2 regions of the Blautia caccae genome follow, and region 2 is predicted to be linked to the other one. Evidence: riboswitches for the same ligand, from Rfam matches in the RefSeq annotation. Region 2 holds a riboswitch; the other holds the start of a gene.
The links. A riboswitch is a leader RNA that binds a small molecule or an ion and turns the genes downstream of it on or off. The one in region 2 is predicted to bind ZMP and ZTP.
Positions count from the first base shown of each region.

Region 1: it holds a riboswitch for ZMP and ZTP, as region 2 does, so the genes downstream of both, WMO65_RS22190 (formate--tetrahydrofolate ligase) here and WMO65_RS17145 (IMP cyclohydrolase) in region 2, are expected to answer to the same signal.

Region 1 is NZ_JBBMFP010000027.1:35,033-42,379, forward strand. It holds gene dltB (D-alanyl-lipoteichoic acid biosynthesis protein DltB) at 1-1,088, opposite strand, end outside; gene dltA (D-alanine--poly(phosphoribitol) ligase subunit DltA) at 1,085-2,629, opposite strand; gene WMO65_RS22185 (carbohydrate kinase family protein) at 3,000-3,968, shown strand; ZMP/ZTP riboswitch at 4,061-4,147, shown strand; gene WMO65_RS22190 (formate--tetrahydrofolate ligase) at 4,260-5,945, shown strand; gene WMO65_RS22195 (formate/nitrite transporter family protein) at 6,048-6,827, shown strand; gene WMO65_RS22200 (S8 family peptidase) at 6,958-7,347, shown strand, end outside.
Region 2 is NZ_JBBMFP010000016.1:78,109-85,455, forward strand. It holds gene WMO65_RS17135 (helix-turn-helix transcriptional regulator) at 1-660, shown strand, start outside; gene WMO65_RS17140 (class I SAM-dependent rRNA methyltransferase) at 682-1,881, shown strand; ZMP/ZTP riboswitch at 2,097-2,175, shown strand; gene WMO65_RS17145 (IMP cyclohydrolase) at 2,267-2,980, shown strand; gene WMO65_RS17150 (phosphoribosylaminoimidazolecarboxamide formyltransferase) at 3,008-4,186, shown strand; gene WMO65_RS17155 (NAD(P)-dependent alcohol dehydrogenase) at 4,391-5,440, shown strand; gene WMO65_RS17160 (LacI family DNA-binding transcriptional regulator) at 5,734-6,735, shown strand; gene WMO65_RS17165 (ABC transporter substrate-binding protein) at 6,770-7,347, shown strand, end outside.

The sequences.
Region 1 (7,347 bases), on a different contig from region 2:
GCCTTGTATAGTTTCCGGTTTTTATATTTCTTGTAGAAGCCTGATTTTTTCTGGTAAACTTCTGTGGCCGACAGCAGAATGCCGTGGTAGAGTCCGTATAGTATGTAGGATGGCGTGACGCCGTGCCACAGTCCCATAACGCCCATGTTGACAATAAATCCGGCACAGGCTCTGTTTAAACGGGTGGAGAACCATTTCTTCTTAGAGCATTTCATAATGAAACGGGTAAAGAGGAAATCGCGGAACCAGTGGGACAGGGTAATGTGCCAGCGGTCCCAGAACTCTTTTATATCCAGGCTCCGAAATGGAGCGCGGAAGTTGTCCGGCAGCCTGACACCCAGAATATAGGCGGTTCCCACTGCCATGAGGGAATAGCCTGCAAAATCAAAGAACAGGTAGAAGCCGTACAGCCAGGCGTAGCCTGCGGCGAAATACCAGGGGGCGTCCCGGCGTCCCATGGACTGCTCACATATAGTGAGAAGGGTGTAGAGCTGGGTGCCCAGCGCCAGCTTGTAGACCAGGCCCAGCAGTAGTTTGAAGATACCTTCTGCCAGCATGTCCAGATATTCTGCCCTTGGCAGGATGCGCATCCAGTCATCGTGAAACCGGCGGCTTCTGTCAATGGGACCGGAGCTGATGGAGGGAAAGAAAAGAAGGAATCCTGAAAATTCCAGGAGTGGGACCTCCAAAATGATTCCGTCGTAAATCTCTATGACCATCTGGATGCTGCGGAAACTCATATAGGAAATGCCGGTGAATCCGAATATGTTCATATGGAACAGCGGCGATAGTTTACATAATATAAGGGGCAGCAGCATGGCTGCCAGGAACAGGTAGTATTGTTTTTCATTCCTGCCGTTTTTGGCGCGGACAGCAGCGTAGCCGCGCACCACCAGATAGGACCATCCGTAAAAGAGAAGCAGATAGAGGAACTGTCCGGGGCTGTGGCCGAAGACCAGTACTATGAAGACCAGGGATACGGCCAGGGTATAATGCCCCATCTTTTTTTCCATGATGCCCAGAATGACGGCAGGAATCAGGAATAAAAAGAGGCAGATAAAGAAGGAAAGCCCTTCATAAAAACTCAAAGAACTGCGCTCCCGAGGGCCTTTCTGTCAACCTTGCCATTTCCGGTCATGGGAAGCCTGTCCATGAAGATGAGTTTTTTCGGTATCATGTATTCCGGAAGGAAGGTGCGCAGACTCTCTTTCAGCATTTCCGCGTAAGTACGCTCCGGCGCCGTCATGCCGGGGCAGACCAGATAGGCACTGATGCTTTTGACACGCCCGTCTTTTATGTTGGGGAGTACGGCAGCTTTTTCTATCTGGGGGAGACGGAGAAGATTGTTCTCTATATCCTCCAGCTCGATTCTGTATCCGTGCAGCTTGATCTGCAGGTCTATGCGTCCGCAGTAATATAGCATGCCGTCTTTCAGATATCCTTTGTCCCCTGTGCGGTATCCCTGTGCGGGGATTCCCTCTTCTGTGTATGTAAAAAAGTGCTTTTCTGTCTGCAGTGTGTTCTGATAATAGCCGGGGCTTACGGTATTGCCCAGTATGATGATCTCCCCTTTTTCTCCCTCAGGAAGTACGCGCCCGTCGGGACCGCAGATCTGCAGTGTGGTGCCGGGTTTTGGCCTGCCTACAGGCAGAGGGGAAGTGCCGGCAGCCAGCTCTGGCGTTATTTCCACCTGAGTGACAGCCACGGTGGACTCCGTGGGACCGTAGGTGTTCATGACTTTTGCAGAGGGGAAACGCTCCAGAAGCCTGCGGGCTGTCCGGTTGGCAAGGGTTTCCCCGCAGAACAGAAACAGGCCAAGGTTTGGCAGAGCCGTCTGTGCAAAAGCCGGGTCTGACAGGCACACATCGGCAAAGGATGGTGTGGAAACCATAATTGCGGCATCCGATCGTTTCAGGGATTCCAGCAGTTTCTGGTAATCCTTCTGCACATCCTTTGTCAGACACCAGAGAGTTCCGCCCACCGCAAGGCATGTATACAGATCCATTACGGACAGATCAAAGGAAAAGGGGGCCTGATTCAGGAATACCTTTCCCTTTTTGGCATTGGTGGAGGTTCCCAGGGTGATGGACCAGTCCAGGAAATTGCTGAGATTCCTTTCCGTGATTGTGACGCCCTTTGGGGTTCCTGTGCTTCCGGAAGTAAATATGATATAAAAGATATCATCCCCGGAAACCGGTTCGGGTACGGTATCGCCCATGCGGTTATCCATGCGGGACAAATCTGTATGTACCATGACATCAATATCCTGCAGGGAAAGGATTCGTTTATCCCTGCAGTCCGCATGGAGAGGAGAGAGGGAGAGAAGAATCGGGGAATCCAGGGCATCCAGGATCATTTCCACCCGGGAGTCCGGCACTGAGGTGTCAATGGGGCAGTAAGCCCTGCCTGATTTGACACAGGCCAGAAATGCCGCAGGCATCAGGGGATGTTTGTGGCCGTATACAGCTATGGGGGCATAGTTCTGTCCGCATTGCTGCTCAATATGACGGGCCAGACGCTCAGAATATAACTCCAGCTCTTTGTAAGTAACAGACTGTCCGTCGCAGCAGATGGCTGTTCTTTCCGGGCAGATGGAGGCATATTCCCATATTTGGTTCAATATATTCATAAAATTCACCTCAATTTCGACGTTTTTCTTACCTTCTTAATTACACCATAGAATTTAAAAGAATTAGCAGGTTCAATTTTAAAGAAATTCTAAAGAAAACCTTTCGATTCATTAAGAATAATTCGTAACTATTCAGCCAGCTGAATCGTTACGGGTATTCGCCCATTAAAAATCGCTTCGCGATGGGGCGAATACCTGCCGCCACTACTCTTTTGCACGGTCAGCGCAGTAAATGCGCAGACCTGACTGAACAGTTACAATAATTCTACATACAATGTATTTTTTATGAATAATTGTGCCGCGGTACTTGCGTAAAGCAGGCAAAACGAATATAATTCACAGTAGAATAAAACGGACAAGGAGAACATATATGAACAAGAATTTTGACGTTATCGCGCTTGGTGAGCTTTTGATCGACTTTACGGAAAACGGAGTGAGCGGACAGGGCAACCCCATTTTTGAGGCAAATCCCGGCGGAGCGCCGTGTAATGTGCTGGCTATGCTCAATAATCTTGGAAAAAAGACATCTTTTCTGGGAGTTGTGGGTAAAGACCAGTTCGGTACATCCCTGAGAAATACGCTGAACAGCCTGGGAATCGATACCAGTCATTTGTATGAGGATCAGGAAGTCCACACAACACTGGCGTTTGTCCATACTTTTGAGGATGGGGACAGGGACTTTGCGTTTTACAGAAATCCCGGTGCGGACATGATGCTGAGCGTTGACCAGATAGACGAAGAATACATAAAATCAGCCAGAGCCTTTCATTTCGGCACCCTGTCCATGACCCATGAGGGTGTGCGCCGGGCGACTGCAAAGGCTATTGATATTGCTAGAGAAGCGGGACTTCTCATCTCTTTTGACCCGAACCTGCGCCCTCCGCTGTGGAGCAGCATGGAGCTTGCAAAAGAACAGATCGCATACGGTCTTTCAAAATGTGACCTCCTGAAGATTTCCGAGGAAGAGCTGGAATTCATGACCGGGACGAAAGATGTGAAGGAAGGCGCCCATATGCTGCTGTCCCGGTATCCGAATCTGAAGCTGATGAACGTGACCATGGGAAAAGAGGGAAGCACAGCGTTCCATGAGGGCAGGGAAGTATTCCACGCACCGTTCCTGCAGGAGAATACTATTGAGACAACAGGAGCAGGCGATACCTTCGGTGCATGCGCACTGAATTATGTGCTGGAGCACGGAATTGAGGGTCTTACAGAGGACCAGCTCTATGAAATGCTGGAATTCTCCAACGGAGCTTCCTCTCTTATCACTACAAAGAAAGGGGCACTCCGTGTTATGCCCAAAAAAGAAGAAGTATTAACGTTTATCGCCGGAAAATAGAGTAAAATTGTCGAAATGTTGTTGTGAATTTTTAATATAATACAGCATTGACAGTAATCGGAAATTGTGATAAATTATAGACATAACAAAATAATAGTTTTGATTTCTGACGGATTACAATGTGGAGCACCACAGTGAAATCAAAATGTAAGTGAGAGCCGACCGTCTGGGCAACGTTTGTAATTGTGTAATTGACAAATGTTGCCCTTTTTTTTCAAAAGCATTCATATGCAGACAGCGGCGGAATCATGCAGAAAACAAGACTATTGCCATGAAAAGGAGGGTATTAACATGGGATTCAAAACAGACATCGAAATCGCACAGGAGTGCACAATGGAGCCAATTACCAAGATTGCAGAAAAAGCAGGTATTGATGATAAATATCTGGAGCAGTACGGTAAGTACAAAGCTAAAATTGACTACAATCTGTTAAAAGAATCTGATAAACCGAACGGAAAACTGGTTCTGGTTACAGCTATCAACCCGACACCTGCCGGAGAAGGAAAGACAACCACAACCGTAGGTCTGGCTGATGGCCTTCAGAAATTAGGTAAAAATGTAATGGTAGCGCTCCGTGAGCCATCCCTGGGACCGGTATTCGGTGTAAAGGGCGGTGCTGCAGGCGGCGGTTATGCACAGGTAGTTCCAATGGAAGATATCAACCTGCATTTTACAGGTGACTTCCACGCAATCGGTGCGGCAAACAATCTGCTGGCAGCAATGCTGGATAATCATATTTATCAGGGCAACGACCTGAACATTGACCCAAGAAAGATTACCTGGAGAAGATGTGTTGACATGAATGACCGCCAGCTTCGTTTCGTAGTTGATGGTCTGGGCGGAAAGACAAACGGCTGTCCGAGAGAAGACGGATACGATATCACAGTTGCTTCCGAGATCATGGCTGTTCTATGTCTGGCAAAAGACATTACAGACCTGAAGGAAAGACTGGGAAGAATCATCGTTGGTTATACATATGGTAAGGTTTCCGAGCAGAAACCTGTTACAGCTCATGACTTACATGCAGAAGGGGCTATGTGCGCACTGCTGAAAGACGCTCTGAAACCGAACCTGGTTCAGACTCTGGAGCATGTACCCGCAATCGTTCACGGCGGACCATTCGCTAATATCGCTCACGGATGTAACTCTGTGATCGCTACCAAGATGGCACTGAAATTAGGCGATTACGCTATCACAGAAGCAGGATTCGGTGCTGACTTAGGCGCAGAGAAATTCCTGGATATCAAATGCCGTATGGCTGGCCTGACACCGAGCGCAGTTGTTATCGTAGCTACTGTACGTGCCCTGAAATACAACGGCGGCGTGCCGAAAGCAGAACTGAACAACGAGAACCTGGAAGCACTGGAAAAAGGTCTCCCGAACTTACTGAAACATGTAAGCAATATCACAAACGTTTACAAACTGCCGTGTGTTGTTGCAATCAACGCATTCCCGACAGATACCAAGGCAGAGCTTGACCTGGTAGAAGCAAAATGTAAAGAACTGGGCGTTAATGTTGCACTTTCCGAAGTTTGGGCAAAAGGCGGCGAAGGCGGCGTTGCACTGGCTAAAGAAGTGGTACGTCTTGTGGAAGAACCGAATGACTTTACTTTCTCCTATGAACTGGAAGGAAGCATTGAGGACAAGTTAAACCAGATCGTTCAGAAGATCTACGGCGGCAAGAAAGCTGTTCTGACTGCAAATGCGCAGAAACAGGCTGCTCAGTTAGAAGCTCTCGGATATGGAAACTGCCCGATCTGTGTGGCTAAGACACAGTACAGCCTGACAGATGACCAGACAAAACTGGGCGCACCGAAAGACTTTGAAGTAACAGTTCGTAACCTGAAGATTTCCGCAGGTGCCGGCTTCATTGTTGCTCTTACCGGAGAGATCATGACCATGCCCGGTCTGCCGAAAGTTCCGGCTGCAGAGAGAATCGATGTTGACGAGACAGGAAAGATTTCCGGTCTGTTCTAAGCAAAATTCATATTGAAAACTAAATATAGGACAATTCAGGTACGGTTAAGCCGTACCTGAATTTTGTATACATAATTTAGCTAAAGAAGCGGGGGAAAATGTATGTATTTTGATGAATTCAATGCAGTCTGCAACGCGGCAAAAGGAAAGATAAACTTCATGGAGAACAATACCTTCGGATATATGGTATCTTCCATCACCGCAGGGCTTTTCATTGCCTTTGGAAGTTTTGTGACATTTACGCTGGGAACACCTTTGAATGCAGCAGGGTCACCAATGCTGAAAGCAGTGCAGGCTTTTGCATTTGCCGCAGCTTTGAGCCTTGTTATCATGGCGGGTGCCGAGCTGTTTACAGGTAACAATATGGTTCTCGGAAGTGCATCTTTCAATGGATGTATTCCTTGGGGCAAGACGGTCAAAGCATGGATATTGTGTTATGTGGGGAATATTCTCGGCTCTTTGCTGGGTGTAGCAGGATTCCAGCTCACCGGAGTGCCGAAAGGTGATATAGGTGCTTATTTCGCACAGGTAGCAGCTGCAAAGATGTCACTGACACCGGTACAGCTTCTGGTAAGGGGTATTTTCTGTAATATCCTGGTTTGTCTGGCTGTATGGTGCGCATTAAAGATGAAATCTGAATCAGGAAAGCTAATCATGGTATTCTGGTGTATCTTCGTATTTATGATCTGCGGATTTGAGCACAGCGTTGCCAATATGAGTATTCTGGCAGTTGGGCTTTTGAACGCAGGTGATGCGGCAGTCAGCATAGGAGGTTATTTCTACAACCTGTTATTCGTGACGATCGGAAATATGATAGGCGGTGTGTTCTTTGTGGCAGGCCCGTATCATGTTATGACCAAGACGAAATCACTTCAGGGTTAAATGTGATTCGGTCAGCGTAAGCCTGTTTGACCAAATATATGACAGCAGCCGAAATCTGTTTTATAAAAGACAGATTTCGGCTGCTTTTTTTGCATATAATGGAGAGATACAGCAAAAATCAGGAGTTGCCATGCAGGATCAGAAGCTGGAAAATCTTCTGAATCTGGCTCTGGATGCCACACCCCGGGAGAGGGAGAGATCTCTTGTGCTGGATGTGGGATTTGAGCCGGAGGAGCGGAGATGGGATTTGATCGTAAAATATTCAGGAAGTCTGCAGGGGGCACTGAATCCGGAGATTCGGGCAGTGGAACTGCTGGGTGGTTTTGCCATTCTCTCCGTGCCGGAAAGCCAGATTCAGGGTCTTACGGATTATCCTCAGATAGAGTTCATAGAAATGCCCAAAAGATTGTTTTTCGCAGTGGAGCAGGGGCGCGCTGCTTCCTGCATCAATCCGGTGCAGAGCGGATTTTCACCTCTCGGACAGCCGCTTTTCGGTGCAGGCGTGCTTGTGGGCTGTGTG
Region 2 (7,347 bases):
TGTGTGGGATTACTGATAATAGGAGGTGCCTTCACCACTCTTTTTGAGGGGATGGAAGGTTTTATGAAAAATCTGCAGGATATTGTGATGCTGCCCTTTGTGATCGTAGCTGTACTGACGGTGGTGGTTGCAGGAATCCGGCACAGCGATTTTACAAAAAAGCATCCTTACATCCAGCCCTTCTATACGGAGGAGGAGACAGACCGGTTTAACCGCGTCTTTTCAGTGAGGATCGCAGCAGGTATCGGGATCATTCTGATGAGTATTGTGGCAGATGAACTGCAGAAGTTTCTGCCTGCGCCTTTTGGGGTGGAGGCATCCGCATTTTACAGCTTTGTGATGCTTCTCATGGTCAGTGTGGGTGTTATGCTTCTGGTCCATACAGGCCTTGCAAAAAGCAAATATAATATAGAGGAGTACAATAAAGAGCATGATCCGCTGTACCGTGAGCGTCTGACACCGGAGCAGCTGCGTATGCTGGATGAGGAAAGCCATATGCCGCTGGCTGCCAAATGGTCAGCCTGCATCATGATCGTGACAACGGCAGTTTTCCTGCTCTGGAGTTTTTTGCAGAATGCCTGGCAGGTGAGCTGGGTCCTATTCCCGGTAGGCGGCCTGTTCTGCGGAATCGCTTATATTGTGCTGGGACAGAAAAAATAGAGAAAATGGAGGAAGACACACATGAGTCTTGCAATTGCGACACTGAAGAAGGGGGAGGGACGTTCCCTGAAAGCGGGAGGTCCGTGGGTATATGACAATGAGATCGCCAGTATCCTGGGAAGTTTTGAGAATGGGGATATGGTGATCGTTCACGATTTTGACGGCTATCCCCTGGGCAGAGGATTTATCAATACCAACTCCAAAATCAGAATCCGTATGATGACAAGGAAGTCAGAGCAGGAAATAGATGAGGAATTTCTGAGGAAACGGGTGAGGGATGCCTGGGAATACAGGAAAAAAACAGTGGATACAAGCAGCTGCCGTGTGATCTTCGGTGAGGCGGATTTTCTGCCGGGACTTGTTGTGGATAAATTCTCTGATGTGCTGGTGGTACAGTCACTGGCACTTGGGATTGACAGGCTGAAGGGGAAGATACTGGAACTTCTGAAGGAGGAGATGGCCCGGGACGGTGTGGTGATCCGCGGTGTTTACGAGCGGAGTGACGCCAAGGTGCGAAGACAGGAAGGGATGGAACTGGTAAAAGGATTTATCGGGGAACCCTTTGATACAAAGGTGGAGATTTGCGAGAACGGCGTGAAGTATCTGGTGGATGTGGAAGACGGACAGAAGACCGGATTTTTCCTGGACCAGAAGTACAACAGACTGGCGATCCAGAGATTATGCAGGGATGCAGAGGTGCTGGATTGTTTCACGCATACAGGGTCATTTGCACTGAATGCAGGGATTGCAGGGGCAAAGAGCGTGCTGGGCGTGGATGCCTCAGAACTGGCTGTTGAGCAGGCAAGGGAAAATGCTGCGCTGAACGGGTTGTCAGAGACTGTAAAATTTGTGTGTGAGGATGTGTTTGAGCTGCTTCCCAGGCTGGAGGAGCAGGGGAAGAAGTTCGATGTGGTAATACTGGACCCGCCGGCGTTTACCAAATCGCGGAATTCTGTAAAGAACGCTGTGAAGGGGTATCGGGAAATCAATCTGCGGGCTATGAAGCTTGTGAAGGACGGGGGATTTTTGGCTACCTGTTCCTGTTCGCATTTTATGTCCTATGAGATGTTTACACAGACCATCGGGCAGGCGGCAAGAAATGTGCACAAAAGACTGCGGCAGGTGGAGTACCGGACACAGGCAGCAGATCATCCGATTCTTTGGGCCGCGGAGGAGTCTTATTATTTGAAATTCTATATTTTTCAGGTGTGTGAGGGATAAAAAGAAACGGACAGCAGACTATGCAGAGGGCCAGTCAGATATGGCTGGCCTGTTGGTACCGGCGCGGAGGGGCGCAGCGTATATTAGTGGGGATTTGCTTTTGCGGTAAAGCTGTCATTTTTGATCTTTTGCTCAAAATCCGCTATGGATTCTGCTCTGGCTGCAAAAATTGTCAAAAAAGCGTTGACAAGGGGAGAATTCCGTGATAATGTTTAAATTGCTTATATGACTGACGGAAGTGGAATGAACCACAGGGAGTATAAGTGTTGGAAGCCGACCGTCTGGGCAAGTATGTTCAGAGTGTGGGCTTTTTTTGTTGTTATGAAAAGTTGTCGGTTGGTCGGCAGCAGTTTATTATGGTCAAAATGAGAAGGAGAAGGAATTCATGAAAATGTTATCACTTGAAAATGAATTGAGAGAAAATGCGTACCCGGGCAGGGGAATTGTTATTGGTAAGTCTGAGGATGGAACAAAGGCAGTTACTGCATATTTTATCATGGGCAGAAGTGAGAACAGCAGAAACCGTGTGTTCGTTGAAGAGGGAGAGGGTATCCGCACCCAGGCATTTGACCCGTCTAAGCTGACTGATCCCAGCCTGATTATATATGCACCGGTACGTGTGATCGGAAATAAGACGATTGTCACCAACGGTGACCAGACAGACACTGTCTATGAAGGTATGGAAAAGGGAATCTCCTTTGAGCAGTCCCTGAGAACTCGTGAATTTGAGCCGGACGGCCCTAATTATACACCGAGAATCTCCGGTATCATGCAGGTGGAGAACGGCACATACCACTATGCCATGTCTATTTTAAAGAGCAATAACGGCAATCCTGAGAGCTGCTGCCGTTATACATTTACCTATGAAAACCCGGTTAACGGAGAGGGACATTTCATTCATACTTATATGCATGACGGCAATCCGCTGCCGAGTTTTGAGGGAGAACCGAAGCTGGTGGGAGTTCCCAATGATATCGATGCATTCACAAAAGATGTGTGGGAGAGCCTGAATGAGGACAATAAAGTATCTCTGTTTGTACGTTATATAGATATCGCAACCGGTGAGTATGAAACCAGGATCGTGAATAAAAATAAATAATAGAAAAGCATAAAGGAGAATCGGAATATGAAAGAATTAGCGTTAAAGTACGGATGTAATCCGAACCAGAAACCTTCCAGAATCTATGTGGCTGACGGCAGCGAGCTTCCTATCGAAGTTTTAAGCGGCAAGCCGGGATATATTAATTTCCTGGATGCTTTTAATGGCTGGCAGTTGGTGAAAGAGCTGAAAAAAGCCACAGGGCTTCCGGCAGCGACTTCCTTTAAACATGTGTCTCCGGCAGGCGCGGCAGTGGGACTTCCTATGACAGATGTGCTGAAAAAAATCTACTGGGTAGACGATATGGGCGAGTTATCACCGCTGGCATGTGCCTATGCGAGAGCAAGGGGCGCTGACAGAATGTCCTCCTTCGGAGATTTTATCTCCCTGTCTGATGTGTGTGATAAAGACACAGCAATGCTGATCAAGAGAGAGGTTTCCGACGGTGTTATCGCTCCCGGATATACCGATGAGGCACTGGAAATCCTGAAACAGAAAAAGAACGGCAACTACAATGTGATCAAGATCGACCCGGATTACCAGCCGGCTCCGCTGGAGCATAAAGAGGTATTCGGCATCACATTTGAACAGGGAAGACAGGAGCTTTCCATTGATGATGAGCTGCTTTCCAATATTGTGACAGAGAATAAAGAGATTCCTGCAAATGCGCTGATGGACCTGAAGATCTCTCTGATCACACTGAAATATACACAGTCAAATTCCGTCTGTTTCGTAAAAGACGGACAGGCGATCGGTATCGGCGCAGGCCAGCAGTCACGTGTACACTGTACCCGTCTGGCAGGCCAGAAGGCTGATAACTGGTGGCTGAGACAGTGCCCGAAGGTACTGGATCTGCCGTTTATCGACGGTATCCGCCGTGCTGACAGAGACAATGCCATTGATGTTTACATCGGTGAGGAATATATGGATGTTCTGGCTGACGGAGCATGGGAAAAAATCTTCAAAGAGAAACCGGAAGTGTTCACACGTGAGGAAAAACGCGCATGGCTGGACAAGCTGACAGATGTTACATTAGGTTCTGATGCTTTCTTCCCGTTCTCAGACAATATCGAGCGCGCTTACAAGAGCGGCGTAAAATACATCGCAGAGCCGGGCGGCTCCGTACGCGATGACGCAGTCATTGAGTGCTGCAATAAGTACAATATGGCGATGGCATTTACAGGCATTCGTCTGTTCCATCACTAATTGATTTCGCCTCCGCTTTGGGGCAGAGATAAGACCGGAATTTCCGGTTTTATCCCTGCCTCTTTTTTTATTATGGAAGAAATCGGAATAAAAAAATTCAAAGAAATTTGAAGGAAAAAGACATGAATTTCACTTGTGATATATACGTTTCTGACTTATAATGAAGTCACATAATGTACATTCATAAGAGGAGGAAAACAAGAGATGGAAGGCATGATGAAAGTAGCAATAATGACGGATATCCAGAAGATGGATTTTGAAGAAAGACCCATCCCCCAGCCAAAGGACGACGAGGTTTTGGTAAAGCTGGATTATGTGGGAATCTGCGGTTCTGACCTGCACTATTATGAGACAGGGGCAATCGGGGATTACGTGGTAAAACCGCCTTTCGTACTGGGCCATGAGCCGGGCGGAGTTGTAGTGGAAGTCGGTAAGGATGTTAAGCATCTGCAGGTTGGTGACCGTGTGGCACTGGAGCCGGGAAAAACCTGCGGACAGTGTGAATTCTGCAAGGAAGGCAAGTATAATCTCTGCCCAGACGTGGTATTCTTTGCAACTCCGCCGGTTGACGGTGTGTTCCAGGAATACGTTGCCCATGAGGCAAATCTCTGCTTCAAGCTGCCGGACAATGTCAGCACTCTGGAGGGCGCTCTGATCGAGCCTCTGGCAGTCGGATTCCATGCTGCGATCCAGGGAGATGCTCATCTGGGACAGAAGGCTGTTGTCATGGGCGCAGGCTGTATCGGTCTGGTCTCCATGATGGCTTTAAAGGCCAGAGGTGTCAGCGAAGTTTATGTTGTGGACGTGATGGATAAACGTCTGGAAAAAGCCATGGAGCTGGGTGCCACAGGCGTCATTAACGGTGCAAAAGAGGATGTTGTGGCTAAGGTCAAAGAGCTGACCGGCGGCAGAGGAACCGATGTGGTGATCGAGACTGCAGGCGCGGAAGTGACCTCCAGACAGGCGATCCTTATGGCAAGAAAAGGCTCTACCATTGTGTTCGTGGGATACAGCAGGACAGGGGAAGTGACCCTGCCTATGAGCATTGCCCTTGATAAGGAGCTGACCTTTAAGACCGTATTCCGCTATCGTCATATCTATCCTATGGCGATCCAGGCAGTTGCGGACGGCAAGATCAATCTGAAAGGTATTGTGACAGATGAATTCCCGCTGGATGAAGCGGACAAGGCTATGGAGTTCTCTATGAACAACAAGGCGGATATTGTGAAAGCAGTTATTAAGATTCATGAATAAATAATTAGATAGAAGAGGAGAGCCTCACTGGCAGCGAAATGCCGGTGAGGCTTTTTCTGTGCCGGGAAATCAGGGAGGCGGGACAGAAAAAAGAGGGATTTTATTAGTAAATTGAAAGAAATCATATGAAACTCATGAAACAAAAGTGAAATAAATGAAACAATATTGACATTTTACATGGCTGTTTCTATAATAAGTCTCATAAAGTTGGTTGAAAAGCACAAGGGAAGGGTAGAAAATACTGGAAAACATTGTAAAGTGCACAAAAGAGAGGTGATGTAAATGGGGCAACCATAAGAGATGTGGCGAAAAGAGCAGGAGTATCACCGGCCACTGTTTCAAGATATTTTCACGGGAAGAACATTGTGACAACAGAGGCGGCAAAGCGGATTGAGGAGGCTGTCCGGGAGCTTGCATATACACCTGTGTATAAGCAGAAAAACCCCGGTGTCATAGCTGTTCTGATTCCGAACCTGAAGCTGGCGTATTTCAGCGAGGTGCTGAGAGAGCTGCTGGAGGCCGTGCCGAGATACGGATACAGGATGGTATTTATCCCTGTTACGGAACAGGGGGAGGCATACAAACAATTTTTTAAAGAGCTGGATATTACGGGAGTTATCTATCTGGAGGAAAATGCAGACCAGGATATGCTGAATTACATAGCAGCCAAGAATATCAAGACGGTCATGTTCGGTGCGATCAGTGCTGACAAGAGATGTAAGATGATCCATATCAATGATTTGGCAGCCGCCCATGAGGGAGCCAGATATCTGCTTAACCTGCAGCACGAACAGATTTTGATCTTATCCGATTATCCGAAAAGCATCAGTTCCGGATTTCAGCGTATTACAGGATGCAAAAGAGCTTTTGAGGAATTCGGTCTGGAGTTTGATGAGAATAAGGTGAAATATGGTGAGCTGACATATGACAGCGGTTACCGGATGACTGCACAGGCCATCAGAGAAGGGATCACTTTTACGGCTGCCTTTGCTTTCAGCGATGAAGCAGCCCTGGGTGTGATCAGTGCGCTGTCTGAGGTGGGACTGAAAGTTCCGGAGGACGTATCTGTGATGGGATTTGACGGAATCAGCTTATCCAGACAGGTGACACCGAAACTGACTACCATCAGCCAGCCTATTAAAAAAATGATAGAACAGACACTGGATACGTTCCAGAATCAGAAAAAGGAAGAAAATATAGAGATCACACTGCCCTATCGGCTGGAACAGGGAGAAACCTGTGTTGTCAACCAGAAAAGTAAAGCAATATCAAAGGAAACTGTAAACAGGAAATAAAAATACGGAAAGATGAAAGGTATGGAGGTACAAAATGAAAAAAGGAATGTGTATGATGCTGACACTCTTAATGGCAGGTTCTCTGGCAGCCTGCGGAAACTCCCAGGCAGATGCAGGTAAAGACGAGGCAAAAAAGGATAACAGCTCAGAGAAGACAAAAATCTCATTTGCACTCTGGGATGAAGTGCAGAAACCGGTGTTTGATGAGATCGTAGAGAAATTCGAGACAGAAAATCCTGATATTGATGTGGAACTGCAGCTGACGCCGTGGTCACAGTATTGGACAAAGCTGGATGCAGCCATGGGCTCCGACAGTGCAGCAGATGTTTTCTGGATGAATACATATCTTCCCAAATACGCAGAGGCCGGTGTTCTGGAACCCCTGGACGAATACATTGAGAAGGATAAGGTAAATATGGATGACTATGTAAGTGTTGTAAAAGATGCTTACAATTACAATGATGTGCAATACTGTATGCCGAAGGGAATGGACACTGTACAGGTCTTCTACAACAAAGGTATTTTTGAAAAATACGGTGTGGAGGAACCACAGGCAGGGTGGACCTGGGAGGATATGAAGAATCTGGCAGGACAGTTAAAAGCTAAGATTGA